DNA from 3 places in the Serratia sp. KH_031 genome. Region 3 is predicted to be linked to each of the others. Evidence: predicted binding sites of a transcription regulator. Region 3 holds the regulator's gene; each other region holds the start of a gene.
The links. The regulator PurR, encoded in region 3, represses purine synthesis genes. The targets are predictions, from matches to a motif close to CANGCAAACGTTTGCNTG.
Positions count from the first base shown of each region.

Region 1: the regulator PurR is predicted to act here: its motif matches at 7,523-7,540, upstream of purT (formate-dependent phosphoribosylglycinamide formyltransferase).
Region 2: the regulator PurR is predicted to act here: its motif matches at 5,779-5,796, upstream of AC3ISQ_RS02125 (NCS2 family permease).

Region 1 covers NZ_CM174496.1:2,784,839-2,795,095, forward strand. The annotation lists gene AC3ISQ_RS12565 (DNA polymerase III subunit theta) at 125-355, shown strand; gene pip (prolyl aminopeptidase) at 396-1,355, opposite strand; gene AC3ISQ_RS12575 (S9 family peptidase) at 1,846-3,879, opposite strand; gene AC3ISQ_RS12580 (tellurite resistance TerB family protein) at 3,949-4,599, opposite strand; gene yebF (protein YebF) at 4,765-5,121, opposite strand; gene yqfB (N(4)-acetylcytidine aminohydrolase) at 5,171-5,479, opposite strand; gene AC3ISQ_RS12595 (YebG family protein) at 5,519-5,842, opposite strand; gene dbpA (ATP-dependent RNA helicase DbpA) at 5,927-7,309, opposite strand; gene purT (formate-dependent phosphoribosylglycinamide formyltransferase) at 7,597-8,775, shown strand; gene AC3ISQ_RS12610 (YoaH family protein) at 8,819-9,055, opposite strand; gene AC3ISQ_RS12615 (glycosyltransferase) at 9,143-10,150, opposite strand.
Region 2 covers NZ_CM174496.1:476,994-487,250, forward strand. The annotation lists gene AC3ISQ_RS02090 (type I secretion system permease/ATPase) at 1-349, shown strand, start outside; gene AC3ISQ_RS02095 (HlyD family type I secretion periplasmic adaptor subunit) at 349-1,584, shown strand; gene AC3ISQ_RS02100 (TolC family protein) at 1,598-3,400, shown strand; gene AC3ISQ_RS02105 (response regulator) at 3,454-4,200, shown strand; gene bhsA (multiple stress resistance protein BhsA) at 4,255-4,515, opposite strand; gene AC3ISQ_RS02115 (lipocalin-like domain-containing protein) at 4,727-5,173, shown strand; gene AC3ISQ_RS02120 (VOC family protein) at 5,208-5,624, shown strand; gene AC3ISQ_RS02125 (NCS2 family permease) at 5,911-7,272, shown strand; gene AC3ISQ_RS02130 (Na+/H+ antiporter) at 7,447-9,096, shown strand; gene lpxP (kdo(2)-lipid IV(A) palmitoleoyltransferase) at 9,204-10,124, opposite strand.
Region 3 covers NZ_CM174496.1:2,285,604-2,295,860, reverse strand. The annotation lists gene dxs (1-deoxy-D-xylulose-5-phosphate synthase) at 1-1,634, opposite strand, end outside; gene idi (isopentenyl-diphosphate Delta-isomerase) at 1,652-2,200, opposite strand; gene gloA (lactoylglutathione lyase) at 2,583-2,990, shown strand; gene rnt (ribonuclease T) at 3,091-3,744, shown strand; gene AC3ISQ_RS10290 (Grx4 family monothiol glutaredoxin) at 3,802-4,149, opposite strand; gene AC3ISQ_RS10285 (C40 family peptidase) at 4,540-5,367, shown strand; gene sodB (superoxide dismutase [Fe]) at 5,607-6,185, shown strand; gene cydH (cytochrome bd-I oxidase subunit CydH) at 6,248-6,337, opposite strand; gene purR (HTH-type transcriptional repressor PurR) at 6,663-7,688, shown strand; gene punR (DNA-binding transcriptional activator PunR) at 7,685-8,626, opposite strand; gene punC (purine nucleoside transporter PunC) at 8,748-9,953, shown strand.

The sequences.
Region 1 (10,257 bases), 500 kb from region 3:
ATTACATTATATAAAACCAATAAATAACCATAATGAAAAAAGGGATTAAGTTTCATGCTTGCCAAGCGTTGGCGAGTGGATTACCTTTTGCGCTAATTCGGATTGATGATGTAAGGAGCCGACGGTGGGTTACAATCTGGCAGAGCTTGCCAAAGAAGATATGGATAAGGTGAATGTGGATCTGGCAGCGTCTGGTGTGGCATTTAAAGAACGCTACAATATGCCAGTGATTCCAGAGATGGTTGAACGTGAACAACCTGCTCATCTGCGCGATTACTTTCGCGAACGTGTGATGCATTATCGTGGCGAATCGCACAAATTCTCGCGTCTGCCTTACGAGCCAAAAACCAAATAACTGACCAGCCCTGTAAACGTCACAGGGCTGGAGCTACGATTTACACTGATTTACCTGCGAAACGGTCGGTTGCCAACATCAGTTGATGCAAGATCCCCGGCTCATCAAATGAATGCCCCGCCCCTTCGACAATATGCAATTCAGCTTCCGGCCAAACCTTTTTCAAATCCCATGCGTTCTGCACTTGGCAGGCCATGTCATAACGACCATGAATGATCACCGCAGGTATGTGACGTATTAATGCCACGTCTTGCAGCAACTGATCATCACTGTCCAAAAAACCTAAGTGGGTGAAATAGTGGTTTTCAATGCGGGCAAAGGCCAAAGCAAAATCATCCTCACCGAAAGAAGCCGAAGTCGGGCTTGGCAGCAAGGTCACGGTTTCCCCTTCCCATACACTCCACAATCGTGCAGCTTCCAGTTGCACTTCTTTATCCGGTGAGGTCAGGCGCTGGCGATAAGCTGCAATCACGTCTTTGCGCTCTTCGTCAGAGAGAATGGATAACACACGCGCCCATTTGTCCGGGAAGAAGCGCGATGCGCCATCTTGGTAGTACCAAAGCAGCTCTTGCTTGCGTAGGGTAAAAATACCGCGCAATACCAGTTCACTGGCGCGTTCGGGGTGTTTTTGTGCATAAGCCAGTGCCAAGGTCGAGCCCCAAGAGCCGCCAAACACCAACCACTTCTCCACACCCGCCATTTCACGCAGGCGTTCGATATCGTTAACTAAATCCCAAGTGGTATTGTTATCCAGGCTGGCATGAGGTTTAGAACGCCCACAACCACGTTGGTCGAACAACATCACCTTATAAAGCTCAGGATCAAACAACTGCCGATGGTAGGGAGAAATACCACCGCCCGGCCCACCGTGGATAAATACCGCCGGTTTCCCGTTCGGATTACCGCTCAGTTCCCAATAAATTTTGTGACCATCCCCGGTATCCAACCAACCGCTGTCATACGCTTCTAATGGCGGGTACAAACCGCGTAATTGTTCCATGGCGCTTCCGTCTGTTGGTGAATGATGCTTTCAATCAAAGACCAAGCCCTGTAGCTGGTCAACGTCAAAATCGCAAAAAATCGTTGTTCCATCTGCATTTGCTTAAAATGACGACGAATTGATGATTTTCGCTACAACATCCTGATGAAAAATCGTGATGCTGATGAGACAAAATCCAACGGATTAACAATCCGTTGCATTGATTCTTCATTTTGTCACTTGCATTCACTCACCTTTAGATGGTTAATGGTTAAGCAACCCACCCAGTCATAGGTAAAGAGAGGCCAACATGAGTAAGGGAATGGATAGCAAGAAAAATGCGAAGAAGAAGCCGTTGAAAACTCCAGCAGAAAAACGTGCAGATAAACGCGCCAAAAAAGGTGCATCCGTCTGACGAATAATCTATCTGATGACTTAATCTATCTAATAGATAGTTCAACCTGCTTTTGAACGTAATTAAACCCGCGCGAACGCGGGTTTTTTGTTGCCGTTATTCTGCCAACGTCAGGATAAACGCATATTCCAGCGCAATATCCTCATAGGCTTTGAAACGACCGGATTTACCACCGTGCCCCGCATCCATGTCGGTATACAACAACAACTGACGATTGTTCGTTTTCAGTTCACGCAGTTTCGCCACCCATTTGGCCGGTTCCCAATACTGCACTTGAGAATCATGCAAACCGGTCGTTACCAGCAGATGCGGGTAATCCTGCGCTTTTACTTGGTCGTAAGGACTGTATTGCTTGATGTAGTCGTAATACGCCTGTTCGTTCGGGTTACCCCACTCGTCATATTCACCCGTGGTCAACGGGATTGAGTCGTCCAACATGGTCGTAACCACATCAACAAATGGCACCTGTGCCACCACGCCATGGAACAACTGTGGCGCTTGGTTAATCACTGCGCCCATCAACAAGCCACCAGCGCTACCGCCCATCGCGAAGACTTTCTTGTTGTCGCCATAACCTTGTGCAATCAGGCTTTCGGTCACATCAATAAAATCATTGAAGGTGTTTTGCTTTTTGAACAGTTTGCCGTCTTCATACCACAACTGCCCTAACTCACCGCCACCACGAATATGCGCCAATACGAACACAAAACCGCGATCTAACAGACTAAGGCGACTGCCGCTAAAAGCAGGATCGATACTGCTGCCGTAAGAACCATAACCGTACATCAGCAACGGATTTGCGCCTTTACTAAAGCTGTCGATGCGATACACCAACGAAACGGGCACTTCGATACCATCACGCGCTTTCACCCACACACGTTCACTGCGGTAATGTTCCGGCGTAAAGTTTTTGACTTCCTGTTGCTTTAACAGCACGCGATCACCGCTGTCCATGTTCAGTTCATACATAGTGGTCGGTGTGGTCATGGAAGAATAACCGTAACGCAACAGCGCGGTTTCAGGGTCTGGGTTATAGGCCAACCAAGTGGTATAGGTCGGGTCATCAAAGGCGATAGCTTTCTCTTCACCACTCGTCCAATGGATCTGACGCAATTGAATCAACCCTTGATGACGTTCTTCCACCACCAACCAATCACGGAACAGGCTAAAACCTTCCAACATCACTTCTGTTCGTGGGGCGATCAGTTGCTGCCAATGCGCTTCATCCGCTTGCTCACTCTGATACAAACCGAAGTTTTTGCCATCTTTATTCGAGCGGATATAGAAATGTTGGTGGTAATGGTCAATACCGTATTCGTGATCTTTGCGGCGCGATAAGAACATCTGCGGTGTGCTGGTCGTATCGTCAGCGTCCAACAGCAGGATTTCTGAGGTCGTCGTGCTGCTTAGGTGGATCAGGATATAACGTTCAGAAGTGGTTTTTTCTAGGCTGACGTAGAAGGTATCGTCTTGCTCTTCATAAATAAGTACATCCTGCTGTGGATCGCTCCCCACTACATGACGATAAACCTGATACGGCAGCAACGTTTTTGCGTGTTTACGCACGTAGAACACGGTGGCGGAATCATTTGCCCACTCGAAATTACCGGAGGTGTTCTCCAGTACTTCATCGCTCCAAGAGCCGTCTTGCAGGTTTTTGAAACGTATATCGTACTGGCGACGCGATAGAAAATCCTCTGCTACCGCTAGCTGATGGTTGTCCGGGCTGACTTCTAATCCACCTAAGGTGTAAAACTCATGCCCTTCTGCACGTTGATTGCCATCGTGCAGAGTTTCCCACTGTTCAGTTTCCGTTTCTAACTGACGGACATACAGCGCGTATTCATTGCCCGGTTCGTAACGCGTTTGATAGCGGTAACCATGCTTGACGTAAGGTACCGAATGCTCTTGTTGAGGGATGCGCGCCACCATTTCTTCGTACAAAGTTTCACGCAACACTTGTTGTGGTTTCAACTCGGAGTCGGTAAAGGCATTTTCTGCGGTGAGATAGGCAAGAACCTGCGCATCGGTACGGTCATCGTCACGTAACCAGTAATAATCATCAACGCGGGTATCACCGTGAGTGGTGATCGGGTAAGGACGTTTTTCTGCCTTAGGGGGTGTCATCATTAATACATCATCCGTTTATAGAGATGATATAAGAGTGGCACGTTCCCCCCCGGCTTAACAAGCGAGTGCTTAAATCAGTTCGCGCTTTTTCTCGCTGACGTCGTTTTCGATGCCCTGCTTCACATCCGCCGGGATCTTCAACGATTGCGCCAAGGCGTCGAGATAGCCACGCTCCATGAAGTGATCGACGTCGATCACCATGCAGCTCAGGTAATAGACTTCCAGCGCTTCTTCTTCGTTTTTCACGCTTTTGGCTATCAGGTCTGGGTTCAGCGGCTGATCGATGGCTTCTTGCACCCAAACCTGTGCTTCCTCACCGACCTGTAGTTGTTCCAGGCTATGATCGATAGCACGCTTTTCATCAGCATCAATATGGCCATCGCTCTTGGCAGCGAAGACTAGTGCCTGCACCAGTCGTTTGGCGCGCAAATCCACGGCGGTATTCTGCACGCCGAACTGCGGTTCATCTTGATGTGCATCTTTGACTTGCTGCTTATATTTGTTCCACAACACCGCGCCGATAGCTGCACTGCCACCAATAATCAACGCATTGGTTCCATATTTAGTCACCATTTTGCGCGACGATTTATTCACCAACAGCGCCCCTACCAAACCGCCTAATGCGGTCGGAGCCAACAATTTCCCCAGTCCTTCGGTGCTACTTCCCCCGCCTTTTTGCCCCAGCAGAGATTGAATTTGCTGCATCCAGTTATTTTTCATCATTTGCCCCTTTCAATGCAGAATCGCAGCGCTCAACCGTGAACGCCAGTCAGCTTTCAAGAATAAGGGTTCTTTTGTCAATTAATGTATGGAGAGGAAAAATTGTGTGGGATGTTGTGAGGGCGATAGGGCAAAAAGCCCAGCATCGCTGGGCTATTCGAGAATTTATTGTGGGCCGTTGTAGGTAATTTCACCTTTCTGACAATCCAGGGTCACGTCATAGGTTTTCTGCGCTTTGCTACCGCGTACTGTTAGCGGCACCTGCCAAACGTCGTCTTTACCCGTGATGGCTGTTGGGCTCACCCAAGCAATGGTGTCACTACCGAGCACTTTTTTGTCAGCTTCCCAACGTGGGATACGATTTTGCAGGAAGTCACGCTTTACCTGTGCTCCAACGTCATCCGATTTCATGCCCAAGCATTTCGTTATTGTCGCAGTACGCGGCTGCTGTTCCTGCGCAAGTGCGTTGTTTGCCAAACCCATCATTGCCAACAAGGCCAAAGCCAATCCTGTCTTTTTCATATTTCCTCCGAGTTATTATTCTTTCTACCCAAGGAGATATAGTCAGGGATCACAGTTTAGTAAAGGTAATGACAAACAGTTGATCCAGCCCTGGGTAGATTTCCTTAATCACCTTCTTCAAGTCTTCGAGCGACATGTTTTCTTGCTTGGCATGCTGGCCGGTCAAATCATCCAGACGTACCTGTTCCACTGACGACACTTTAATATCACAGAAGTGCTGACCGTCTTCGTTACGGCTAACATGTAATACCTCACCGGGCTTAAAGTGAGATTCACTGAAATCCCGGATAGTAATCGTCTTGCGTCCAGCCAAGATGTCTTTTTCGAAGCGGCTGAAGAAGGTTATTTCACGGAGCATTTTAGATCCTTTTTAATCACAATACTGCAACATAACGTATTATGCAGCTTGCTTTTCTGATGCAGATCCCTCTTTTACGTTAGCATCGGATTTTTCTACTTTGAGCTTGGCTGGTTTTTTCACCGAATCTTGCGGCGCGTTACCACGTAGGATTTGTGATAAGGCCTCTTTGTTTTCCGCCAGGAAGAACCCCAACCGTTCGCGTTGTTCTTCGTCCAACTCTAGCGGAGCCTGCTGTAACCACTCGCCTAAGCTATCGGCCATATCCAGCATTTTGTCGTAGGCATCGGCTTCTTTCTTATTTGCGAAAGTCATTTTTTCCTCACCGTTTCTTACCACCACATATTTTATTTCAACAGCCATGTGTGCATTCCTCAAAGATTGAAATACTGTATTTTCATACAGTATAAATAATTCAATAGGCGGGAGCAAGGCGCTCCCGGATTATTATTTCAACAACCGCACTTTGCAGTTTTTGCCTTTGATTTTGCCCTGTTGAAGCTGTTGCAACGCTTTGCGTGCGCTGGCTTTGCCGATCGCCACATAAGCATGCACTGGGAACATATCGATCTTACCCACTTCGGCAGCAGTCAGCCCTGCATCCCCAGTCAATGCGCCAAGAATATCACCAGGGCGAATTTTGGCTTTGCGTCCGCCGTCGATGCACAACGTGGTCATTTCTGCCGCCAGTGGTGTGTTCGGCGCACCGCTCAGTTCAGAAACCTGCGCCCAGTTAATAGTCATCTGCAAATCATCTTCAATGGCATGAACACGCGCCATTTCTTGTGGTGTGCATAGGCTAATTGCCAAACCGCTCAACCCTGCGCGCCCCGTACGGCCAATGCGGTGCACATGTACTTCAGGATCAAACGCCAGTTCGTAGTTCACCACCAGCTCCAGATCTTTGATATCCAAGCCACGCGCAGCGACATCGGTCGCGACCAACACGCGGCAACTGCGGTTAGCAAAACGGACCAATACCTGATCGCGATCACGCTGTTCAAGATCGCCATGCAACGCCAACACGCTGATGTCACGGGCTTCTAATGCTTCAAATACCGTTTGGCAATCGCGTTTGGTATTACAAAACACCACGCAGGAAGATGGCTGATAATGACGGAGTACCGCGACCAATAGCGCAGGACGTTGATCGCGAGTCGTTTCATAGAAGCGCTGTTCGATGGTGGTTTGTTCTTCGTCACCATCCAGTTCTACATTTAGCGGCTCACGCTGCACACGTGCGCTGATTCGTTCAATGCCTTGCGGATAAGTGGCAGAAAACAACAAAGTTTGGCGCTGCGGTGGTGTGTAGCTGATCACATCATCAATATCGTCGGCAAACCCCATATCCAACATGCGGTCGGCTTCATCCAGTACCAGCACTTTCATTTCATCCAGCACCAGCGTTTTTTTGCGCAGATGCTCCTGCACACGCCCCGGCGTACCGACGACGATATGCGGTGCATGAACCAGTGAATCCAACTGCGGCCCGACTGGCTGACCACCGCACAGGGTCAAAATTTTGATGTTCTGGGTGAAACGTGCCAAACGGCGTAACTCTTTACTGACCTGATCGGCCAGCTCGCGGGTTGGACACAGGATCAGCGCCTGAGTCGCCACTTGCGCCACATTGATTTTATCCAGCAGGCCAATACCAAATGCCGCCGTTTTACCACTACCGGTTTTGGCTTTGGCACGAACGTCCCGCCCTTGCAAAATGGCAGGCAGCGCTGCGGCCTGTACCGGTGTCATTTCGGCATACCCCAGTTCGTTGAGGTTAGCCAACTGTTCGGCGGGTAGCGGCAAGGAAGAAAAGGAAACTGTGCTCACGGCAATAACTCTTTATGGCAGATGGAAAGGCGGCGCGCCCACAGGTTGGCACCGAATCAGGCGGTGATAATAACAGAGATAGCAGGGATTCCAGATTTCAGGCGTAAAAAAACCCGCAAAACGCGGGTTCTGGTCGTGAATTAGATAACAACAACATTGGCGCTCACTCAACGCTGATGGCAATTTTGTCGTATGGAAAACAGTTTGGCTGCCTACGCAAACGATTTCGTATATACTGCGCGCCATCTTTATCAGACCGCATTAATCCTCAAATCAGGTACGAAATCATGCTAACCATTGGAACCGCCCTACGCCCTTCGGCTACCCGCGTTATGTTGTTGGGTTCAGGTGAACTGGGTAAAGAAGTCGCCATCGAATGTCAGCGTTTGGGATTGGAAGTGATTGCTGTCGATCGCTATGCCGATGCCCCAGCGATGCATGTTGCCCATCGTAGCCATGTGATCAACATGCTAGATGGTGCCGCATTGAAGGCGTTAATCGAACAGGAGCGTCCTGATTATATCGTGCCGGAAATTGAAGCCATCGCCACCTCGATGTTGGTTGAGCTGGAGCAAAATGGTCATCGCGTGGTGCCTTGTGCTGAAGCCACTCGTCTTACCATGAACCGTGAAGGTATTCGCCGCTTGGCTGCCGAAACGCTCAAACTGCCCACTTCAAGCTACCGTTTTGCCGATAGCGAAAACGCTTTTCAGCAGGCGGTCATAGATATTGGTTATCCATGCATTATCAAGCCGGTGATGAGTTCTTCTGGTAAAGGGCAAAGCCTGATCCGCAATGAACAACAACTGCAGACAGCGTGGGATTACGCTCAACAAGGCGGCCGTGCGGGTGGCGGACGTGTGATCGTCGAAGGCTTGGTCAAGTTTGATTTCGAGATAACGTTGTTGACCATCAACGCCTGTGATGGCATTCACTTCTGCGCACCGATTGGGCATCGTCAGGAAGACGGTGATTATCGCGAATCCTGGCAACCCCAACAAATGTCGGCGCTGGCGTTAGAGCGTGCACAGGACATCGCGGCAACAGTGGTGAACGCTCTGGGCGGTTATGGTTTGTTTGGCGTCGAACTGTTTGTCTGTGGTGATGAAGTGATTTTCAGCGAAGTTTCACCACGTCCACACGATACCGGTATGGTGACACTCATTTCGCAAGATCTGTCCGAGTTTGCGCTGCACGTCCGCGCCTTCCTCGGCTTACCGATAGGTAAAATTCGCCTGTTTGCTCCGTCTGCTTCGGCGGTGATTTTACCGCAACTAAACAGTGCGGATGTGCGTTTCAGCGGCTTGGAATCTGCGTTGCAAGGTTTCAATCAAGTGCGTTTGTTCGGCAAGCCGGAAATAAACGGTACACGTCGTTTGGGCGTGGCGCTCGCCACTGCAGAGACCACAGAACACGCGGTAGAGTTGGCGAAACAAGCGGCAGCGGCTATTCAGGTTCAGGGGTAAGAGACAAGAAAGGCACGCTTCACGGCGTGCCTCCACTCAGTACTCAATAATTTTCGTCTTCTTCTTCGTCATCTTCCGGTTGCTCAACCGGTTCTTGTTCTTCGTCGTCGTCTTCATCAAACATCACCGCGACCTGATCGCCCTGATGCTTTTCGCGGATTTCTTGTGCCACGAGCGCAATGGCTTCGCCACTGCTCATGCCCTGTTCCATGAGTTGATGAATACGATCGGCAGCTTCCTGCTGCTCCTGATGACTCAATGATGGCATTCCTGCAAGCATGTTAATCTCTCCAACAAAATGGAGGGGGATTATACGCGCTAAGTAGACATATCCCTACGTTTGTTATTGCGCCGCTGGCTGTGAATATTATTGCGCCGCGGGCTGTGAACAATCGCCAACGCCGTGCCATTTTCTCAAGCGGCTTAACCACAGTATCACATGCCAGTCCTGCTGGAGACCGCGTGCATTGCTTAACATCATTTTATCGATGCCACGCTGATAGAATTCGTCGGTAATTTGTTGCTGCGCCGCCAGTTCCGGTTCACGACGAATGCTGTGGCAAATCCCCAACGCTTCGCGGGTAATCTGCCAATGGAATGCAGGTACGATTTTGATTTTGTTGTGGTAACGCTGATTCATGCTCACCAACATTTCCACAATTTTCATGTAGTGACGCTGGTATTCCACATTCGCCTTACCGATGCGTTTACGGTTGCTGATCGATTGATCGTGAACCCGTTGGTGATACAAAGATTGGCTAATATATTTGACTCGCTCTGCGTTGAACATGACTTCCGTGGTCCACGGAATATCTTGATGATGTAAGCCCGGTTCGAAATAGAGTTGATATTGTTTAATAAAATCCAACCGATAAATGGCCAACCACACCACATGAATAAACTTGCGTGATTTTAATCCACGTTCTAGCCAATCAGCTCCGGTTATCACATCAGTGCTTTTTAAGCGATCCTTAGGAAAAATTTCACTCAACGTATTACTGCGGGTAAAATAACGTTCACCGTTACATTGAGTGACATCAAGCTGATATTTTTCCGCCTGTTCAAGCAAAGTAGAATACATTTCAGGCATCAGTAAGTCATCGGCGTCTGGAAAAGCAACATATTTCCCTTTTGCTACCGCCAGCCCCGCATTACGTGCATTAGAAACACCAGAATTAACCTGATCAATAACATGGATATGTGAATATTGAGCGGCGTAACGATGCGCAATATCACCAGAGCCATCGGTAGAACCATCGTTAACAATGATCACTTCCAATCGCTGCTCACGTTGTGCCAGCAAGGACTCAAGGAACGGAATAAACAGTTCCCCTACATTATGCAGCGGGACAATAACACTCAACATTAACGACATAAGCAACACTCTTACAAACAGGTGAATTTATAGAATTTTATCAATACGTTTTGCTGTCCAAAGATGCTATTAAGTAAAGGGTTAAAACAGCGGAAAGAGAAAAAATA
Region 2 (10,257 bases), 1.8 Mb from region 3:
CGATGAACCGACCAGCGCCATGGACTCGCAAACAGAACAGCAATTCCTCAAGCATCTGCATATGGCGACAGAAGGGCAGACGTTGGTGGTGGTTACCCATCGCCCGTCGCTGTTGGCGCTGGTGGATCGCATCATCGTGATTGATAGCGGCAAAGTCGCGCTGGATGGTCCGAAAGAAACGGTTCTGGCGCGTTTGAGCGGGCAGCCAGTGCCGCCAGCCAAAACCGGTCAAGTGAGCACCGCAGCACAACAACCCGCCGCGAATACGCCGTCCAAACCTGTGGCCCCGGTGGTCACGCGCAAAGCGCCAGAGCAGGACACGGCTAACGATATTGAGGTCTCTGCATAATGGCTAACTTATTACGTCGTAAACCCAAACTGTCAGCGGCAGATGCTGACTTTATGAATGACATCCAGTCTTCACTGCTCAGCCAGCGTACGCCAGGTTCACGTCTGGTGCTGTGGATCGTGTTGATGGTATTAGGAGCTGGCCTCACTTGGGCTCATTTCGCGCGAGTGGAAGAGATCACCAAAGGTGAAGCGAAGATTATTTCGAAAAGTCGCGAACAGATTATTCAGAGCCTAGAAGGCGGCATCTTGGCGGAGATGAATGTCCGCGAAGGTGATGAGGTTCAACGGGGGCAAATATTGCTGAAAATCGACCCGACGCGTGCGCAAGCCAGCTACCGCGAAGCGTTGAACAAAGTGGTGGGCTTGAAAGCCACTATCGCCCGCTTGCGTGCGGAAGCTTATAACCAGCCGCTGAAGTTTGATGACGAACAAGTCAGTAAGGATAAAACCGTCATCGAACAGGAAACCAAAGCCTATCAGGCACGTAAACGCGCGCTGGATGACTCGGTTAACGCCTTGCATCGCAGCTATGAACTGTCGATGCGTGAGATTCGCTTGGCAGAACCGCTGGCAGCTCGTGGTTTGCTCTCCGAAGTCGAACTGTTGCGTATGCGCCGTCAGGCCAATGAAATTCAATCGCAGATCGTTGAGCGCCGTAACCGTTATCAGGCCGATGCCAACTCCGAGCTGAACAAGCTGGAGCTGGAGCTGGCGCAGACCAGTGAAAACCTGATCGGGCGTGCTGATGTGATGGAGCGAACCACTATTACGGCTCCGGTGAAAGGGACGGTAAAAAATATTCGCTTTAACACCATTGGCGGCGTGATTCAGCCGGGTGAGCACATCCTTGAAATTGTGCCATTGGAAGATCAATTGTTGGTTGAGGCGAAAATCCGTCCGTCAGACGTGGCATTCCTCCACCCCGGATTGCCCGCGACGGTGAAAATCACCGCTTATGACTATGCCATTTACGGCGGCCTGAAAGGGAGCGTGGAATTCATTAGCCCGGACACCTTGAAAGACGATGCCAAAGCGGCGGCGGGACGCCCGGATGACACCTATTACCGCGTGATGGTGCTGACTGAAACCAGTTCACTGGAAGCTGGTGGTAAGTCGTTACCGATTATCCCTGGGATGATCGCCTCGGTAGAGATTCGTACCGGTGAGAAAACCATTCTTGATTACCTGTTGAAGCCGGTAATGAAAGCCCGTGAAGCGTTCCGTGAACGTTAATTGAGATAGTGTGATGAAACAGATTAAAAGTTCACGACGTTTGCTGTCGCTGCTGGTGGGATCGCTGCTGGCATTAGAAAGTGGTGGCCTGCGGGCTGATAGTGATGATGAATTGTTGATGTTTGTCGAGGTGAGTAAAGGCAATAGCATTCCGACTCAACCGAGCGTGGCGCCAGCACCTGCACCTGCACCTGCACCTGTAGCGCCTGCGCCTGTGGTATCAGAACCCGAGCCTGTGGCAGCAACGCGTCTGACTCCGATGCCAACGCCAGTTGTAGTGGCACCACCGACAGCGCCAAGGATTTCTCCTGAACCACTATTGCAGCATCCGGTGACTACGGTGTCGGTTCCTTCCGATCAACGGATGTTGTCTTCGGAAGTGAAAACACCGCCGTCAGCACCGATTCGTCAGGCAGCGGCACCCACGTTAGTGACGCCGCGTAGTACGGTCACGGAAAAAAAAGCGGAGAGCGAAGTCCCGTACTTCAGTGCCGCACCGTCAGCGCAACCCGTCGCTGAACCGGAATTAACGCCAATGCCTAAATATACGGCGGCGCCGCCATCACAAATCATCACTCGTGGTAGCCCGGGTGAGATGGAGCTGCGAAATATTTTCTTCCGCGCGGTGATGACTGCGCTGGAGCGCAGCCCGCTGGTTCGTAGTGCGCAGTTGCAAGTTGATGCCGCCAAAGAGGACGTGAGTAACGCCAAAGGGCAGCGCTGGCCACAGGTGGATGTGACTTCAAGCTCCCGTCGTTATGAGTTTGGTAAAGGCAATCGTACAGCCAGCGACAGCAATATGCCTTCATTTGGTGTCAATATCGCCACTAACTTGATCGATTTTGGTCAAACCAGTAACACTATAAAAAGTAAAGAGTTCTCGGTCAAAGCGGCTGATTATCAAGAAAGCGCACAGGTAGAGGATTTGGCTTGGCAGGTGAGTAGTGAGCTGGTGGAGTTGAGTAAGCAGCGCCTGATCATTGATATGAGTAAGCAGTATGTTGCACGTATGCAGGAACTGGTGACGATGTTGAGTGGCATTGTGGAGGCTGACCCCGGACGTCGTAGCGAATTGACGCAGGCAACGGGGCGTCTTTTGCAGGCTCAATCAGCATTGGATGGTGCGGTTGCGAAGGCGCGAGATACTGAGATCCAACTTTATCGTTTGTTGGGTGAAACTCGGGTGCCGTTGCCACCGGCGATGCAATGGCAACTAAAACCATCGCAACTGGATGCGTTGCTGGCTCAAGTGGATAGGCATCCTACTTTGCAACAAGCACAGGCTCAGGCACAGGCGGCATTTTCCGAAGCGGATGCGCTGAAATCGTCCTCGTTACCGAAGATCAACTGGGTGGTCAGTAAAGACACCGGAAAGGATGATTTCGGCCGTGAGCAGTCGTGGCAAACCGGTATTAATGTCAGTTGGGGTTTGTTCCGCGGAGGTTCGGCTCGTGCCGCCGAGCAAGCGGCTGCGCAGCGAGCGGCCGCGATGCGTGAACAATCTGAAGAACAGCGCGACGATCTGCAACAGCGTGTACGTGCTGCCGATCAGGATGCACGCTCGATGCTGCAACGTGCCGATCTCTACCGTAATTTGACCAAGGAATCCGATCGTATTCGCCTCGACTTCTTTGATCAGTGGTATCACCTCGGTAAGCGTACATTGTTGGACGTGCTGAGTTCCGAGTCGGATTACTACAATAACCGTGTGGCGGAAGTGACTAATCGTTTTGATGGTTATAGCGCTATTTTTCGTGGTTATGCGAGTGCGGGCCAATTGATGGGTTGGCTACAGAATTCACCTTCTAGAAGTTAATAATTTGTATAAACCCTCTGTTTTTACAGAGGGAGTTTTAGGAAATTATCAAGATGTCAACTTACCCAATTAAACTAGCAGTGCTAGATGATCATCCTATTATTCACTATTCTTTTAAAATTATGTTTGAAAGTGAGAAGGATATCGAAGTTATTGGAAGTTTTAATCACAGTAACGAATTATTTGATTGGTTACTCAATAACAAATGCGATGTGCTGGTGCTGGATTATATATTGCCAGATGATAAATTAGATGGGTTGTCATTAGTTAAGATATTATTAACGCAATATCCAGAATTAACGATCTTATTGTCTTCTTCAATGGATAGCATTGCCGTTATCCGTACTGCTTTGATGATGGGTGTTAAGGGGTATATCTCTAAGCGTGATGGCCCAGCGGAGTATGTTGATGCGATTCGCCTGCTTGCACATGGCCAACGTTATATACCGAGACATGTTTCTGCTACGTTGATCAATCCTCCAAAGCGTAAACGCGGTAATATTGTCGTGAGAGATCTTCCCAATTGGCAGGTAACGAAATTACTGACGCCGAGTGAAGTTGAAGTGATTTATTATTTCCTTACCGGTATGAGTATCAATGATATTGCCGAGCGACTCAATCGTAACCGTAAAACAGTGAGCGGGCAAAAGCAAACGGCGAAAAAAAAGCTAGGTGCTAACAGCGACTTTGAATTGATTAAATATAGAGATGTTTTGTTTAACCAATATAATGAAGCTATGGTTAATCAGCAAGATTTCTCTTCGATGTCTATGGATGTAAAAAATAACGACACGTTATAATAACGTGTCGATGTGATAAATATCATAGGAACTCTGATATTGGCATTGTAGGTATTAGTTGAAAATTTCAGCCGTGCCGTACAGTTTGTTTTGGCCACCCGCAGAGATGATGCGGTAAGAGTTCGCACCCGATGCGGCAGCTTTGCTCGCCAGTTCATTTTCCAAAGCACTCAGGTTGGTTGCACCGCTGACAGAAACGACACCAATTTTTTGTGCATCGGCTGCCGGCTGGCTAGTGATTTGGTCAGCGGCAACGCTGGCGAAAGAAGCGGTAGTTAACAGCACGGCGGTAGCAAAAATTTTGATGTTTTTCATGATTCAATCCTCAGGGTATTTATTAGATGGAAGGTTGTTGCCTCCCGATGTGTTGAATAATGCAACAACGAATCGGAAGATAAAATCGGAGAGTTTTGAGTATTTCAATCAAATTATTTGATGGTTAATTCGACGGCAAAATACGACCCGTTGGCGCCCATTCCGATCCGCCGCTACCCTTTAATCTGGGTTTCTAAATGGAGGGCGTGTGATGACAACGAATAAATTTGTCGGTAGCTGGTCGTTGGTTTCTTCTTCATTCAAGCGGGAAGATGGTTCGGTCACTTACCCTTTAGGTGAGAAAGTGCTAGGGCGTATCAACTACGAAGCGAATGGCACTATGGCGGCGCAGCTTTACAGCACCACACGCCCTAAATTTGCCACTGAAGATCCTTCCCAAGGAACCAACGACGATATCCGTTCCGCTTTTATCGGGATGATTTGTTATTTTGGTCAGTACCATATCGATGAAGAGAAACAACGCATAACCCATCAGGTGGAGGGATGTTCATTTCCTAACTGGATTGAAAGCCGACAAGTGCGCTTTTACAGTTTTCTCGATGATAAGCTGATCTTGCGCACCCCGCCGATGCAATTCGGTAATGGAGTGCAAATTGGTGAGTTGGTGTGGCAACGCATTGGTGGTGCCACTTCCTAAACTTAATAGATTGTTTTTTAAGCGGAGATAACTCATGACACAACAAATTTTTGTTAATCTGCCAGTTGCGGATCTTGATAAATCCATTCAGTTTTTTACTGCGCTGGGTTTTACATTTAACAAACAATTTACTGATGAAACCGCGACTTGCATGGTAATCAGTGAAACCATTTATGCGATGTTGCTAACTCATGAAAAGTTTAACTATTTCTCACCAAACAGTGAGATTTGCGACACGACAAAAGCCAATGAAGTGCTGATTTGCCTGTCGCAACCTAATCGGGCTGCGGTGGATGATTTAGTGGCGAAGGCTAAAGCTGCCGGTGGGAGCACTTATAAAGAACCACAGGACTACGGCTTTATGTACGGACATAGTTTTAAGGATTTGGACGGTCACGCTTGGGAGCTGATGTATATGGATATGGAGGCCATATCAAAACAAGGATCTTAACCGCATCAGGAATGATTCTGTCATTTTGGGCGGTTGAACCGCCCAAATGTTTTGCATACTTTGCCGCTATCTTTAGTTGATTAGTGCCTATCTATAACGAGATAATCGTTTGCCTACGATAAACCACCATAAAATCACCCGTACCTCGCGATGAGAGTTAAACGTTTGCCTTTTTCGTAACCCACGATTTGTTGCGAAGCGGAAGGATAGGGAAGCGAACGTGACGGAAACGATTCCGTAATGACCACGCACAGGCGGAAAATTGAAACACAGGGGACAGAGCACTATGTCGAACTCTCAAGCAAACAACGCCGCTAAATCAGCGAGCGGGCTTGATGGCTATTTTAAAATCTCAGCGCGCGGCAGCAGCGTGCGACAAGAAGTGGTGGCGGGTTTAACTACCTTCTTGGCGATGGTCTATTCGGTGATTGTGGTGCCGAGCATGCTGGGCAAAGCCGGTTTCCCTCCGACGGCAGTCTTTGTCGCCACTTGCTTAGTTGCTGGTTTGGGTTCCCTACTGATGGGGCTGTGGGCGAATCTGCCGATGGCGATCGGTTGTGCTATTTCACTGACTGCATTTACCGCATTCAGTTTGGTGCTGGGGCAACATATCAGTATTCCGGTCGCCTTGGGCGCGGTGTTCCTGATGGGTATCCTGTTCACGGTGATCTCGGTAACAGGCATTCGTTCTTGGATTTTGCGTAACCTGCCGATGGGCGTGGCGCACGGCACCGGTATTGGTATCGGTCTGTTCCTGTTGCTGATTGCCGCTAACGGTGTCGGTTTGGTGGTGAAGAATCCATTAGACGGCTTGCCAGTGGCGCTGGGCGCTTTCACCTCATTCCCGGTAGTGATGACGTTGCTGGGGCTGGCGGTGATTTTCGGCTTGGAGAAACTGCGCGTACCGGGCGGCATTCTGCTGGTGATTATTGCTATCTCGGTGATTGGTTTGATCTTCGATCCGGCGGTGAAATACCAAGGGTTGTTCGCGATGCCAAGTTTGGCCGATGCCGATGGTAAATCGCTGATTTTCAGCCTAGATATTATGGGCGCGTTGCAGCCAGTGGTGCTGCCAAGCGTGTTGGCGCTGGTGATGACCGCCGTGTTTGATGCGACGGGGACTATCCGCGCGGTGGCTGGGCAAGCCAACTTGCTGGATAAAGACGGCCAAATCATCAACGGGGGTAAAGCGCTGACGTCTGACTCCCTGAGCAGCGTGTTCTCTGGCTTGGTGGGTGCGGCTCCGGCGGCGGTATACATCGAGTCTGCTGCGGGTACGGCTGCCGGTGGTAAAACCGGTTTGACCGCGACCGTCGTCGGTATTTTGTTCCTGATGATTCTGTTCCTGTCGCCGTTGTCTTATCTGGTTCCGATCTACGCGACGGCGCCGGCGTTGATGTACGTGGGCTTACTGATGCTGAGCAACGTGACCAAACTGGATTTCGACGATTTCGTTGATGCGATGTCTGGCCTGTTATGTGCGGTATTCATCGTGCTGACCTGTAATATCGTCACCGGTATCATGCTGGGCTTTAGCTCATTGGTCGTAGGCCGCATCTTCTCCGGTGAATGGCGTAAGCTGAATATCGGCACCGTATTGATCGCTATCGCGTTAGTGGCGTTTTATGCGGGTGGCTGGGCTATCTAACGACTTGCTCTATAAGGCTCGGTATCGCCGAGCCTTGCTTTTCCTCCCCAGATCCCTCTCGAATTGCTGTGTCGTTTTTTGAAAGGCACAACAAGCTTTAATCGTTGTAAAAAAAATGATCTACTATCGGGCATACTCGGGCGACGAGCTTTAACCCTAGAGTCTAAGGAAAGCATGGAAATCTTTTTTACAATCCTCATTTTAATTTTGGTGGTCTCTTTGTCTGGTGTGGTGACACGTATGTTGCCGTTCCAAGTGCCGCTACCATTAATGCAAATTGCCATCGGAGCTTTGCTGGCTTGGCCGCATTTTGGTCTGCATGTCGATTTCGATCCTGAACTGTTTTTGGTGTTGTTTATCCCGCCGCTGCTGTTTGCTGACGGTTGGAAAACCCCAACGCGTGAGTTTCTTCACCATGGGCGCGAGATCTTGGGATTGGCGCTGATGCTGGTGTTGATCACCGTAGTTGGGGTTGGTTATCTGATCTATGCGATGGTACCGAGCATTCCGCTGGTGGCCGCTTTTGCGTTGGCGGCGGTGTTGTCACCGACCGATGCTGTGGCGTTGGGCGGCATTGTCGGCAAAGGGCGTATTCCCAAGTCGATTATGGGCGTGTTGGAAGGGGAAGCGTTGATGAACGACGCTTCGGGCTTGGTCTCGTTGAAATTCGCCATCGCGGTGGCGATGGGCACCATGATCTTTACCGTCGGCGGTGCGACGCTGGAGTTCCTGAAAGTGGCGATCGGCGGTTTGTTGGCCGGTGTCGCTGTAACTTGGACGTACAGTAAATCGTTGCGCGTGATGAGCCGTTGGAGCGGTGACGATCCGGCGACTCAAATTGTGTTGCTGTTGCTTTTGCCGTTTGCGTCTTACCTGATTGCTGAACACATTGGCGTTTCTGGCATTTTAGCAGCGGTGGCAGCGGGGATGACCATCAGTCAGTCCGGTGTGATCCGCAATGCACCTTTAGCCATGCGCCTGCGAGCTAACAGCGTTTGGGCCATGTTGGAGTTCGTGTTTAACGGCATGGTGTTCATTATGCTGGGCCTACAATTGCCGGGGATTCTAGAAACCTCATTGGTGCAGGCCGAGTTAGATCCCACTACCGAGGTGCGTTATCTGTTTTCTGAGGTGGTCATTATCTACGTTGCCTTGCTGCTCCTGCGTTTTAGCTGGCTATGGGTGATGAAGAAAATGAGCCTGCGCTTTATGACAAAGAACCCGTTGCTGTTCGGCGGCTATACCACGCGTGAACTGTGGGTGGCGTCTTTTGCCGGAGTGCGTGGGGCAATCACCTTAGCCGGTGTGTTGTCGATCCCGTTGTTATTGAGCGATGGAGCGGCATTCCCGGCGCGTTATCAATTGGTGTTTATCGCTGCTGGGGTGATTTTGTTGTCGCTGTTGGTTGGGGTGGTCGCGTTGCCGTTATTGTTGCGCGGCGTGCTGGTCACGGATAAGAGCACCAGTAAAACCGAAGAGCGTATGGCGGTGGCAGCGGCAGCGGAGGTGGCGATCGAAAGTATCAACAAGATGGAAGAGCGCCTGATTGCTGATACGGAAGAAAACATCGATCCGCAAGTGCTGAAAGAGATTAGCTCACGAGTGGTAGGGACGCTACGACGGCGTATCGACAGTAAAGATGATATTGAGAATGCCTTGGAGCTGGAGAATCTGGAACGCCGTTTCCGCCTGACGGCATTACGTGCGGAGCGCGGTGAGCTGTATCACCTGCGCGCCACGCAGAAGATCAGCAACGAGACGCTACAAAAACTGCTGCACGATCTCGATCTGCTAGAAGCGTTGCTGGTGGAGCGAGAGGGGTAACATTACTGTAAGAGGAATGTCATTAATAGAATAATGCTTCCACCAATGATTAAACAAAAAGTCCGGCTCTGGTTAGGCCGGACTTTTTGCATTAAGAATTTTGACTCTTAGTACAGCGATGGCGCCCCGGCTGGACGAGTCTTGAAGCGGCGGTGCAACCACATGTATTGTTCCGGTGCCCGCATAATCTCTTGCTCTACCACTTTGTTCATGTAAGCGGCAGCGGCCAGTTCATCGCTGATAGGATAATCTTCCAGCGCCGGTTGGATCAGCAAATCGTAACCACGGCCATTCTCACGGCGAATCAGTACCACAGGGACTAATGCCGGTTTCGCCATCCGCGCTAACATGAAAGTACCGCTGGTGGTGGCTGCTTGATCGACGGCAAACAACGGAGCGAAGACGCTACCGCGTGGGCCGTAATCTTGATCCGGTGCAAACCAAACAGCTTCGCCGCGTTTCAATGCCTGCACCATTCCGCGCAGATCTTTGCGATCTAACATCGCTTTATTGGAACGCATACGCCCTTTGGTTTGTGCCCATTCCATCGCCTTGTTGTTATGCGGGCGATACATGGCCATCATCGGTTGGCATAACCCCATCGCTCGGCCGCCTAATTCCAGCGACATAAAATGCACGCCGATAACCAACACGCCACGGCCATCTTTTTGCGCGCTTTTCAGGTGATTGATGCCGGAAACGTTAAACCAGCGTTTTACTCGTTTATCTGACCAGAACCACGCCATGCCGGTTTCGAGCAGCCCCATGCCGAGAGATTCGAAGTTGCCAACGACTTGACGTTCACGTTGCTCTGCGTCCATCTCAGGGAAGCACAACTCCAGATTGCGTCGGGTAATGGAAACTCGGCGCTTGAGGAAACGCATTGACGTGCGTCCCATCCATAGGCCGAGCTTATGTAATAGTGGGTAAGGAAGTTGTACTAGTAGGAATAGCACCGCTAGGCCAAACCAAGTTAGCCAGTAGCGAGGACGTAGTAAGCCACGGTGGAACTTTTGCGAACACTTCATATTGACTCTTTGCATTAAGGTGGCTGAAGAATCGGTACGTATCAAAGTCGAACTTTGATCGCAGTACTCAAACTCAGACACCTGTACAGAACTATTGTTTAGCCAAATGCGTGAATTGACCAAAACTTTACAT
Region 3 (10,257 bases):
CCTAACAACAAGGTGCGCACTAATATTCCAGCAGCAGAGAGGCTTTCCAGACAGGCGCTACCCGCACCACCGGCGATGCAGCCTTCTTCGGCTATCACAATCACCTCGTGAGTTCGAGCGAGTTGATGCAACAGCGTTTCATCCAACGGTTTGGCAAAACGCATATTGACCACCGTGGCATTGCGCCGTTTACCGGCTTCCCGACAGGCCGTCAGCATCGAACCAAACGCTAAGATGGCGATACGTTGACCAATACGACAAACCTGTGCCTTGCCCAGCGGTAATACTGCCATTTGTTTCAATGGCACCACTCCAGGCCCGCAACCACGGGGATAACGCACCGCCGCCGGGCCTGAATGATTCAATGCGGTATGTAGCATCTGCCGACACTCGTTTTCATCCGCCGGACACATCACCACCAGATTGGGTACACAACGCAGATAAGCCAGATCAAAAGCCCCCATATGCGTCGCCCCATCGGCACCGACCACACCGGCGCGATCGATAGCAAAGGTCACTGGCAGGTTCTGAATGGCGATATCGTGGATCAGTTGGTCATAACCGCGTTGCAGGAAAGTCGAATAGATCGCCAATACCGGTTTCATTCCATCGGCGGCCAAGCCGCCGGCAAAAGTCACCGCATGTTGCTCGGCGATACCGACGTCAAAATAGCGTTCGGGAAAACGTTTTTCGAACGCCACCAGCCCGGAACCTTCACGCATTGCTGGGGTGATCGCCACCACCTTAGGATCACGTTCAGCTTCATCGCATAGCCAGTCACTGAAAATCTTGGTGTAATTAACCGCTCCCGGCGCAGAAGGAATAATGCCTTGCTGCGGGCAGAATTTAGCGGGCGCGTGATAACCCACCGGATCGGCCTCTGCGTGAGGAAAACCGGCTCCTTTTCGTGTCACCACATGTAGCAACTGCACGCCAGAACGTTGACTGACTCGCTCTAACGCTGGGATCAGTGCAGCAAAATCATGCCCATCAATCGGGCCGCTGTATTCAAACCCCAACGCGCTGAACAACGCTCCATTTTGCCCACGTTGCAAATCTGCCAAATGCTGTTTTAATGCTCCTACCGAAGGCGAAATCGACATATCGTTGTCATTGAGGATCACCAGCAGGCGCATATCCGGGCACAGAGAGGCATTATTCATTGCCTCATACGCCAAACCCGCGCTCAGGGCTCCATCGCCGATAACCGCGATGCAATGCCTCTCTTCCCCCTGCAAACGTGCGGCATATGCCATCCCCAACACCGCTGAAATTGAGGTGCTGGAATGCGCGGTGCCAAAAGCGTCATAAGGTGATTCATCGCGCCGTGGGAAACCGGAAATACCGCCGGATTTACGTAACTTCGCCATTTGTTCGCGACGCCCCGTAATAACTTTATGCGGATAAGATTGATGCCCGACATCCCAAACAATACGATCCTTTGGCGTATCAAATACATAATGTAAGGCGAGGGTTAATTCCACCACGCCAAGGTTCGCGGCCAAGTGCCCACCCGTTTTCGCTACGCTGGATAATAAAAAATGGCGTAACTCACTGGCGGTTTTAATCAATTCGTCTTGCGACAAACCTTTCAAATCCGACGGATAATGAACAGAATCCAATAAGGTATTCATACGGAAACACCTACCTTTTAATTCGTTTTGCGCAAGTGGTCTTTCTGCCACTGCTCAAATTTTTCCAAAGGGATATCTTTTAATATTCTTTGAAACCAGATGGTGAAATTCTCAGGCTGTTGATTCACTTGCTGATAAAGCTGATATAGATCCATCCACTTCCAGTCTTTTGCTTCATCAGGATTCACCTGCGGGTTAGCATTGTATAATCCAAGGTAAATATGGTCATATTCGTTTTCAGTTAAACCACCAGGAACTTCAGCGCAATAGATTAAGCTTGAGACCCTGATCAACGGGCACTTAAAACCCATTTCTTCCTGCAAGCGCCGCTGAGCCGCTTCCAAAGTCTCTTCCCCCTCACGCGGATGACCGCAGCAACTATTAGTCCACAGTTCGGCAGAGTGATATTTACCCGAAGCACGTTGCTGTAATAACAAATTGCCTTTGCTATCAAATATAAATATCGAAAACGCCCGATGTAATAATCCTTGCTGGTGAATCGGCATTTTCTTTTCAGAACCGATAAACTTATCATTTTCATCAACAAGAATTAGCATCTCTTCCATATCATGACCTTTTAAATAGAGAATCGTGCGTTATAAAATAAAACAACAATATTACTAAAGTACAAAAAAAAACTTTGTCAAATTAACGAAAGAGAAATTTTACGATTAATAGGATTATCGTTATAAAACAGTAAAATAAAAATCGATTAAATTTAATAAAAACAAAACAATTATCAACAGCTCATTATAATTAGCCTGGTAATTAATATCGCAGTGAAATAAATAAATATTGAGTTAAATACAATTAATTGTGACATTGTCACCAAAGAAACGTCACTATTTTCACTGCGATAGCGCATTGAAATCACTGTGGTGGCAACGTTATACTGCCCCATCTCACTTCATACATGCCGTTCATACGGCCAGCCAATCAGAGGAAATTATGCGCCTACTCCATACCATGCTCCGCGTCGGCGAACTACAACGCTCCATCGAGTTCTATACCAACGTATTAGGCATGCGTTTGTTGCGTACCAGCGAAAACACCGAGTACAAATACTCGCTGGCGTTTGTCGGCTATAGTGATGAAAGTGAAGGTGCAGTGATCGAGCTGACCTACAATTGGGGCGTCGATAGCTACGACATGGGCACTGCGTTTGGACACTTGGCATTGGGTGTTGATGATGTTGCGGCGACCTGCGACAACATCCGCAAAGCCGGCGGCAAAGTCACTCGTGAAGCTGGCCCGGTCAAAGGTGGCACTACGGTGATTGCTTTTGTAGAAGATCCAGACGGTTATAAAATTGAACTGATCGAAAACAAACATGCTGGGCACGGCCTCGGCAACTGAGTTACAGGGCGCATTCTAGCGCCCTGACTTTTATCCACGCTGCAACCTGACAAGAAATTTGTCATAATGACCGGCTGAATTTGATGAAGATAAGAAACTGATGGCCGAAAAAAGTGATCTTAACGCCCTGAGTGGCCGTTTTCGTGGTTTTTACCCGGTAGTGATTGACGTAGAAACCGCCGGTTTCAATGCCAAAACTGATGCACTATTGGAAATCGCCGCTGTTACGTTGAAGATGGATGCTGAAGGTTGGTTACAACAAGATGAAACCCTACATTTTCACGTAGAACCTTTTGAAGGGGCGAATCTACAACCTGAAGCCCTCGCATTCAACGGTATCGACCCGCACAACCCACTGCGTGGCGCGGTCAGTGAATACAACGCACTGCATGAGATTTTCAAAGCCATCCGTAAAGGGATGAAAGAGCAGAACTGCAATCGGGCGATTATCGTGGCGCACAACGCCAATTTTGACCACAGTTTCCTAATGAACGCCGCCGAGCGCGCAGGATTGAAACGCAACCCGTTCCACCCGTTTGCGACTTTTGATACCGCAGCTTTAAGCGGTTTGGTTTTAGGGCAGACGGTGTTAGCCAAAGCTTGTATCGCAGCGGGGATGCAGTTTGACAGTACTCAAGCGCATTCCGCGCTGTACGATACTGAGCAGACCGCCCTACTATTTTGCGAATTGGTTAATCGTTGGAAACGTCTGGGGGGTTGGCCATTGGCGACCCCAGAAGGAAACGTCGAATAAAAAAATCGGGCGGTACCTTTACAGGAACCGCCCGATTCATTATCTAACCGACTCAAATCAAGACTGTTGGTCTTCTTTAGCTGGGTATTTTGCAGCCGTTTCTTTGATCAACTGCTGCAACTCACCACGTTGATACATCTCAATAATAATATCGCAGCCACCGACCAACTCGCCATCAACCCACAGTTGCGGGAAGGTCGGCCAGTTAGCGTATTTCGGCAATTCTGCGCGAATATCCGGGTTTTGCAGAATATCAACATAAGCAAAACGCTCACCACAGGCGCTCAATGCTTGTACCGCTTGAGCAGAGAAACCACAGTTTGGCAGTTTTGGTGAGCCTTTCATGTACAACAGAATCGGGTTGCCAGAAATCTGTTGTTGAATTTTTTCAATCGTCGTCGTCATTTTATTGCTTCCTCAGGCCATATTATGGCTACAACATACATCACGCAGGTATTGTAACGGCTGAAACTGTGATAAGAAAACACCATCTTTTGCAGGGATTTATTCCAGCGACACGTTCAGCTTAAAACATACCTCTACAATAACATTTTTGATCAGATCATTTCACTAACATATTTGGCGATCCCTGTTTCAGCATTAATGTTTTATGATGCTGTTTTTGATGTTTTTTCATACGTCAAATGCCTGATTTTCTATCTAAGAAAATGTTATTAACGTTTTCTCACAAAATGACCTAATATTTTTGTGTTCTGCGCTGTTTAACATCGCGAATTTCGGGAATACTGTGCCTCATTCTTTTTCTGTTCTAAAGCCAAGGTTGGTGACGTCGACATGCGTGTGATTGTGACGCTTTTTGTGCTGTTGTTTACACAGCTGTTTTTTAATCTGGCGCATGCTGCGCCACAGGCTCGTGTTGCTGCAGAACAACGTAAGAGTCATGTCAACGATGTACGTCCGGATGACCGCAAGAAAAAGAAAGTCGTCAAAACTGCCAAAACCACCAAAAAAGCCAAAGCGACCACACCAGAAAAGATCACAAAAACGGCAAAAGTGACGAAGAGTAAGAGCGTAAAAACCGCAAAAACGGTAACCAGTAAAACCAAAACTACCCGCGTTGCTAAAAACCACGTTACGCCACCGAAAAAAGGCTACAAGAAAGGTTATGGCCGTCATCGTGATGCTGGCATGGCAACAGCCAAACTGGCCGGTAATGATAAGCCACTGAAACTTAGCCCTGCGCACAAAAAGCGCTATCAGCGCGCCAAGCAAACCGCAATGGCCAAGTTGATGAACCAAATGGGCAAACCTTATCGTTGGGGCGGCACTTCACCCAATACCGGTTTCGACTGTAGCGGCTTGATTTATTACGCCTATAAAGATCTGGTGAAAATCAAAATGCCACGCACCGCCAATGAGATGTACCATTTACGCGACGCGGCACCGATCAAGAAAAGCGAATTGGAACGTGGCGATCTGGTGTTCTTTCGCATCAACAATCGTGGCACCGCCGATCATGTTGGGGTTTACCTCGGCGACGGCAAATTTATCCAGTCACCACGTACCGGTGAAGATATCCGTATCAGCCAGTTGAATAACGATTATTGGCAAGATCACTATATCGGTGCTCGCCGAGTGATGACGCCGAAAACCATTCGTTGATTCCCGTACAATCCTCCAAGGCTGGACACTCCACCCAGCCTTTTCCCTTTATGTTGTAAACCATTGCCGATGCTTTAACCAATTAGTCTAACCGCCCTTTTTAAACCTTTTTTTCACCCAGAAAGTTGTTAAAATTAATATCCATAAAAATATTATAACAATTCTGTTTTCCTGCCTGTCGCCAACTTGGCGATAAGCCACTGGAACAATAGCGCTGTATATAAATAAAGGAGAAAGCAATGTCGTTTGAATTACCTGCATTACCGTATGCGAAAGACGCTCTCGCACCACACATTTCCGCAGAAACTCTAGAGTATCACTATGGCAAGCACCACAACGCCTACGTGGTGAACCTGAACAATCTGGTGAAAGGTAGCGAGTTCGAAGGCAAATCACTGGAAGAGATCATCAAAACCTCTACCGGTGGTGTGTTCAATAACGCAGCACAAGTTTGGAACCACACGTTCTACTGGCACTGCTTGGCACCAAACGCAGGCGGTGAACCTACTGGCGCAGTCGCAGATGCGATCAACAAATCTTTCGGTTCTTTCGCAGAATTCAAAGAGGCGTTTACCAAATCTGCCATCGGTAACTTCGGTGCGGGCTGGACTTGGTTGGTGAAAAAAGCCGACGGCTCACTGGCGATCGTCAACACCTCTAACGCGGCAACCCCGCTGACGGGTGAAGACAAAGCGCTGTTGACTGTGGATGTGTGGGAACACGCTTACTATATCGACTACCGCAATGCGCGCCCTACCTACCTGGATCACTTCTGGGCATTGGTAAACTGGAAGTTTGTAGCAGAAAATCTGGCGTAAATCGCGGGAAAATGATCGGGCGCAGCCAATTGAGTGCTGCGCCTTTTTATTGCTGGTATGAATTAATGCATCACGGCAGTAAAAGCGAAAGCAATGATCATCGCCAATGCACACACGGTAGTGATCAACGACATTTTCAGATCGGTATCCATTAAAAGCTCCTCATCGAATTAGCGATAAGCTGCGTAGAATCCACAGCATTTATACGTCGAAGTATTTTCCCACAGTTCGCGGGTAAAATCTTGTGATCATTTCTCGACTTATAATATGGATTACCTCTTCCACTTTTGCTCAATTTGCGACAGAATTCGCAGTTCACAACTGCGTACCGGCAAATATGTCCCTCCCAGTCAAGCGATTCGCGACTTCAACACTAAAAACTTAGTTTTCGCTGTTCTGGAGAAGGTTTTACGTAGGCAAACGATTAACAACCAATTTACATGCTGCATGCAAGTAGATTTAGGAGTCACTTTCTACATGGCAACGATCAAAGATGTGGCCAAACGCGCGGGCGTTTCCACCACCACCGTTTCGCACGTTATCAATAAGACCCGTTTCGTCGCCGAAGATACCAAAACTGCCGTTTGGGCCGCGATTAAAGATCTGCACTATTCACCGAGCGCGGTCGCACGTAGCCTGAAGGTTAACCACACTAAATCGATCGGTTTGCTGGCAACCTCCAGCGAAGCTCCTTACTTTGCCGAAGTGATCGAAGCGGTTGAAAATAGCTGCTACAGCAAAGGCTATACGCTGATCCTGTGTAACTCCCACAACAACCTCGACAAACAGCGGGCTTATTTAGCAATGCTGGCACAAAAGCGGGTTGATGGTCTGTTGGTGATGTGTTCGGAATATCCCGATCAACTGCTCGGCATGCTGGAGGATTATCGCAATATCCCAATGGTGGTGATGGACTGGGGCGCGGCGCGCGGCGATTTCACCGATACCATTATTGATAACGCCTTTGCCGGTGGTTACTTGGCCGGTCGTTATTTGATCGAACGTGGTCATCGCGACATTGGCGCAATTCCCGGCCAATTATCCCGTAACACTGGCGGTGGCCGTCATCAGGGCTTTTTAAAGGCGCTGCAAGAAGCCCATATTGAAGTGCGGGACGAATGGATTGTTCAGGGTGACTTCGAACCGGAGTCTGGTTACAAAGCCATGCACCAAATTTTATCGCAAAAACATCGCCCAACCGCGGTATTCTGCGGCGGTGACATTATGGCGATGGGCGCGATTTGTGCCGCCGATGAGTTGGGTTTGCGCGTACCACAAGATATTTCGGTGATCGGGTATGACAACGTGCGCAATGCGCGCTACTTCACCCCAGCGCTGACGACAATTCATCAGCCCAAAGAACGTCTGGGTGAAATGGCCTTTACTATGTTGCTGGATCGCATTATCAGCAAACGTGAAGAATCACAGGTGATCGAAGTCCATCCTAAGTTGGTCGAGCGTCGTTCAGTGACCGACGGCCCATTTATCGATTACCGCCGTTAATTGTTAGGTTGGGGGAGCATCTCCCCCGGCTCCCGTTCATTAAACCACTCCTGATTTAACGTCTCGCTATCTCCCAAATACTCCAACAACCATTCCATCGCCGGTGATTGAGCATTCTGCTGCCAAGTCAGACAGCACAAACTCGGAGGAAAAGGTTGACCCAGTTGCAACGCCACCAGCTCACCACTTTGTACCAACGGCAGAACCAAATGAGCCGGAACCATCCCCACACACAAACCACCACGTAGACAATCTATCGCCGATGACCAATCAGGGACAATCAAACGTCGCTGGTTATCTAACGTCCAAGTCACGCGTTTTGGCAGATTGCGCGACGTGTCTTCCAGTACTAATGCCGGGTAAGGCCGCAATTGGTTGTCATGCAATTCCCCTGCTATCGCGGCCAATGGATGTTGCGGGCTCGCCACACACAACCAATTCATAAATCCCATATCGCGGAAGGCAAAACCGCCACCAACCGGCACGGCTCGGGTCGCGCCAATCGCCATTTCCGCTCGCCCATCGACCAACGCATCCCAAACACCGTTAAACACTTCGGGCTGAATTAACAGCTCCACATCAGGAAACTGGCGATAAAAATCCACTACCAGTTGACGGCTGCGTTGTGGTTTAACGATGATATCTACCGCTATTTTCAATTGACCACGCCAACCGTTCGCCACTTGTTGACACTGTCGACGTGTTTCGAGCATTTTTTTGATAACAGCACGTGATTCCTGGATGAATAGCGCGCCAGCAGGCGTCAATTCAACGTCTCGATGGCGTCGCTCAAACAACGGAACGGCCAACCATTGTTCCAATTGGCGTACCGTATAGCTGACTGCGGAAGGTACACGATGTAATTCCTGCGCAGCGGCACTAAAGCTACCGGTTCGCGCTACGGCATCAACAACATCTAGCGAGTATTCGGACCACATAATATTGCCTTCAATTTTTTTCACAGCACTGTGCGAATATTACCGTTTCACAAGCAAAGATCCAGTCATATACACTGCCGCGTCGCAAACCTGCATCACCATTAATTCTAACGAGAAACAAATGAAGAACTTTGGATTCATGTTTTACCTTGCCGGGCTGAGTATGTTGGGGTACTTAGCCACCGATATGTATTTGCCTGCTTTCGGCGCGATGCAAAAGGAACTGCAAATTTCTGCTGGAGCCATTAGCGCCAGCTTAAGTATCTTCCTAGCAGGTTTTGCTTTCGCACAACTGTTGTGGGGGCCGCTTTCCGATAAATTAGGCCGCAAACCGGTACTGTTAATCGGTTTGTCACTGTTCGCTGTGGGTTGTTTGGGCATGCTGTGGGTACAAACCGCTGTTCAACTGTGGTCACTGCGTTTTGTCCAAGCGATCGGCGTGTGTTCTGCGGCAGTAACTTGGCAGGCGATCGTTGTTGACCGTTACCGCGATGATAAAGCCAGCCGCATGTTCGCAACCATTATGCCGTTGGTTGCGCTTTCACCAGCGTTGGCTCCGCTGGTAGGTGCTTGGTTGTTGAACCACTTTAGCTGGCGCGTCATTTTCGCCGTGTTGCTTGGGATCACCGCTCTGTTAATGGTTCCGACGTTACTGCTAAAAGAAAGCGCTAAAAAGCAGACCGCAGCAGAGAGAAAATCCAACATCAGTTTTATGCAATTGCTGAAGTCTCCAGTCTTTAGTGGCAACGTGATGGTCTTTGCTGCCTGTTCTGCCGGTTTCTTCGCTTGGCTGACGGGTTCACCGTTTATCCTCGGTGAAATGGGTTATAGCCCGAGTGATATCGGTTTGAGCTATGTACCACAAACGCTGGCGTTCCTGTTGGGGGGTTATGGCTGCCGTATGGCATTGAGCCGCATCAACGGTAATGCATTACTGCCATGGCTATTGGTTTCTTACGGTATCAGTATGGTTGCATTATATCTGGTCGCCGTAATGACTGAACCAACCTTGACGACATTGCTGATCCCATTCTGTTTGATGGCTCTGGTCAACGGTGCGAGCTACCCTATTTTGGTGTCCAACGCGTTAATGCCATTCCCAAAAAGTACCGGTAAAGCCGCCGCATTGCAGAACACTTTGCAGTTGGGGCTGTGTTTCGTCGCCAGTATGGTGGTTTCAGCCTTTATCGCCCAACCTTTATTGGCGACGGTAACAGTGATGGTTTCTACCGTTGTTTTAGCCGCGTTGGGTTATGTTATCCAACGGGGAAAAGTGGTTGAGTCAAAAATGGTAACTCAGCAAGAGCATGCTAACTCCGCGTCATAATTACCTGCATTAATAATCACTTAATGTATATGTCTGCCCAGTGCGATTTACGGTTGAGTCAGTACTCCGGCAGGCATATACTCAAAGCTGATCTTTCAAAATAACACTTTTAGAATACTTTTATCACAAGTAGCCACTGTGTACGCTTGCCGTATCACGGTTTATTTAAGAATGCGTTTACCCTGCGTATATTGCTCAGGGAGCATTCTTAACTTTTCCCTCTGTTCATGTCGGATATCGGACGCCACGGGCTCAGTTCTCGTAGGTATACGCATGTGCCCGCAGAAATAGACTAAGCTTTTTC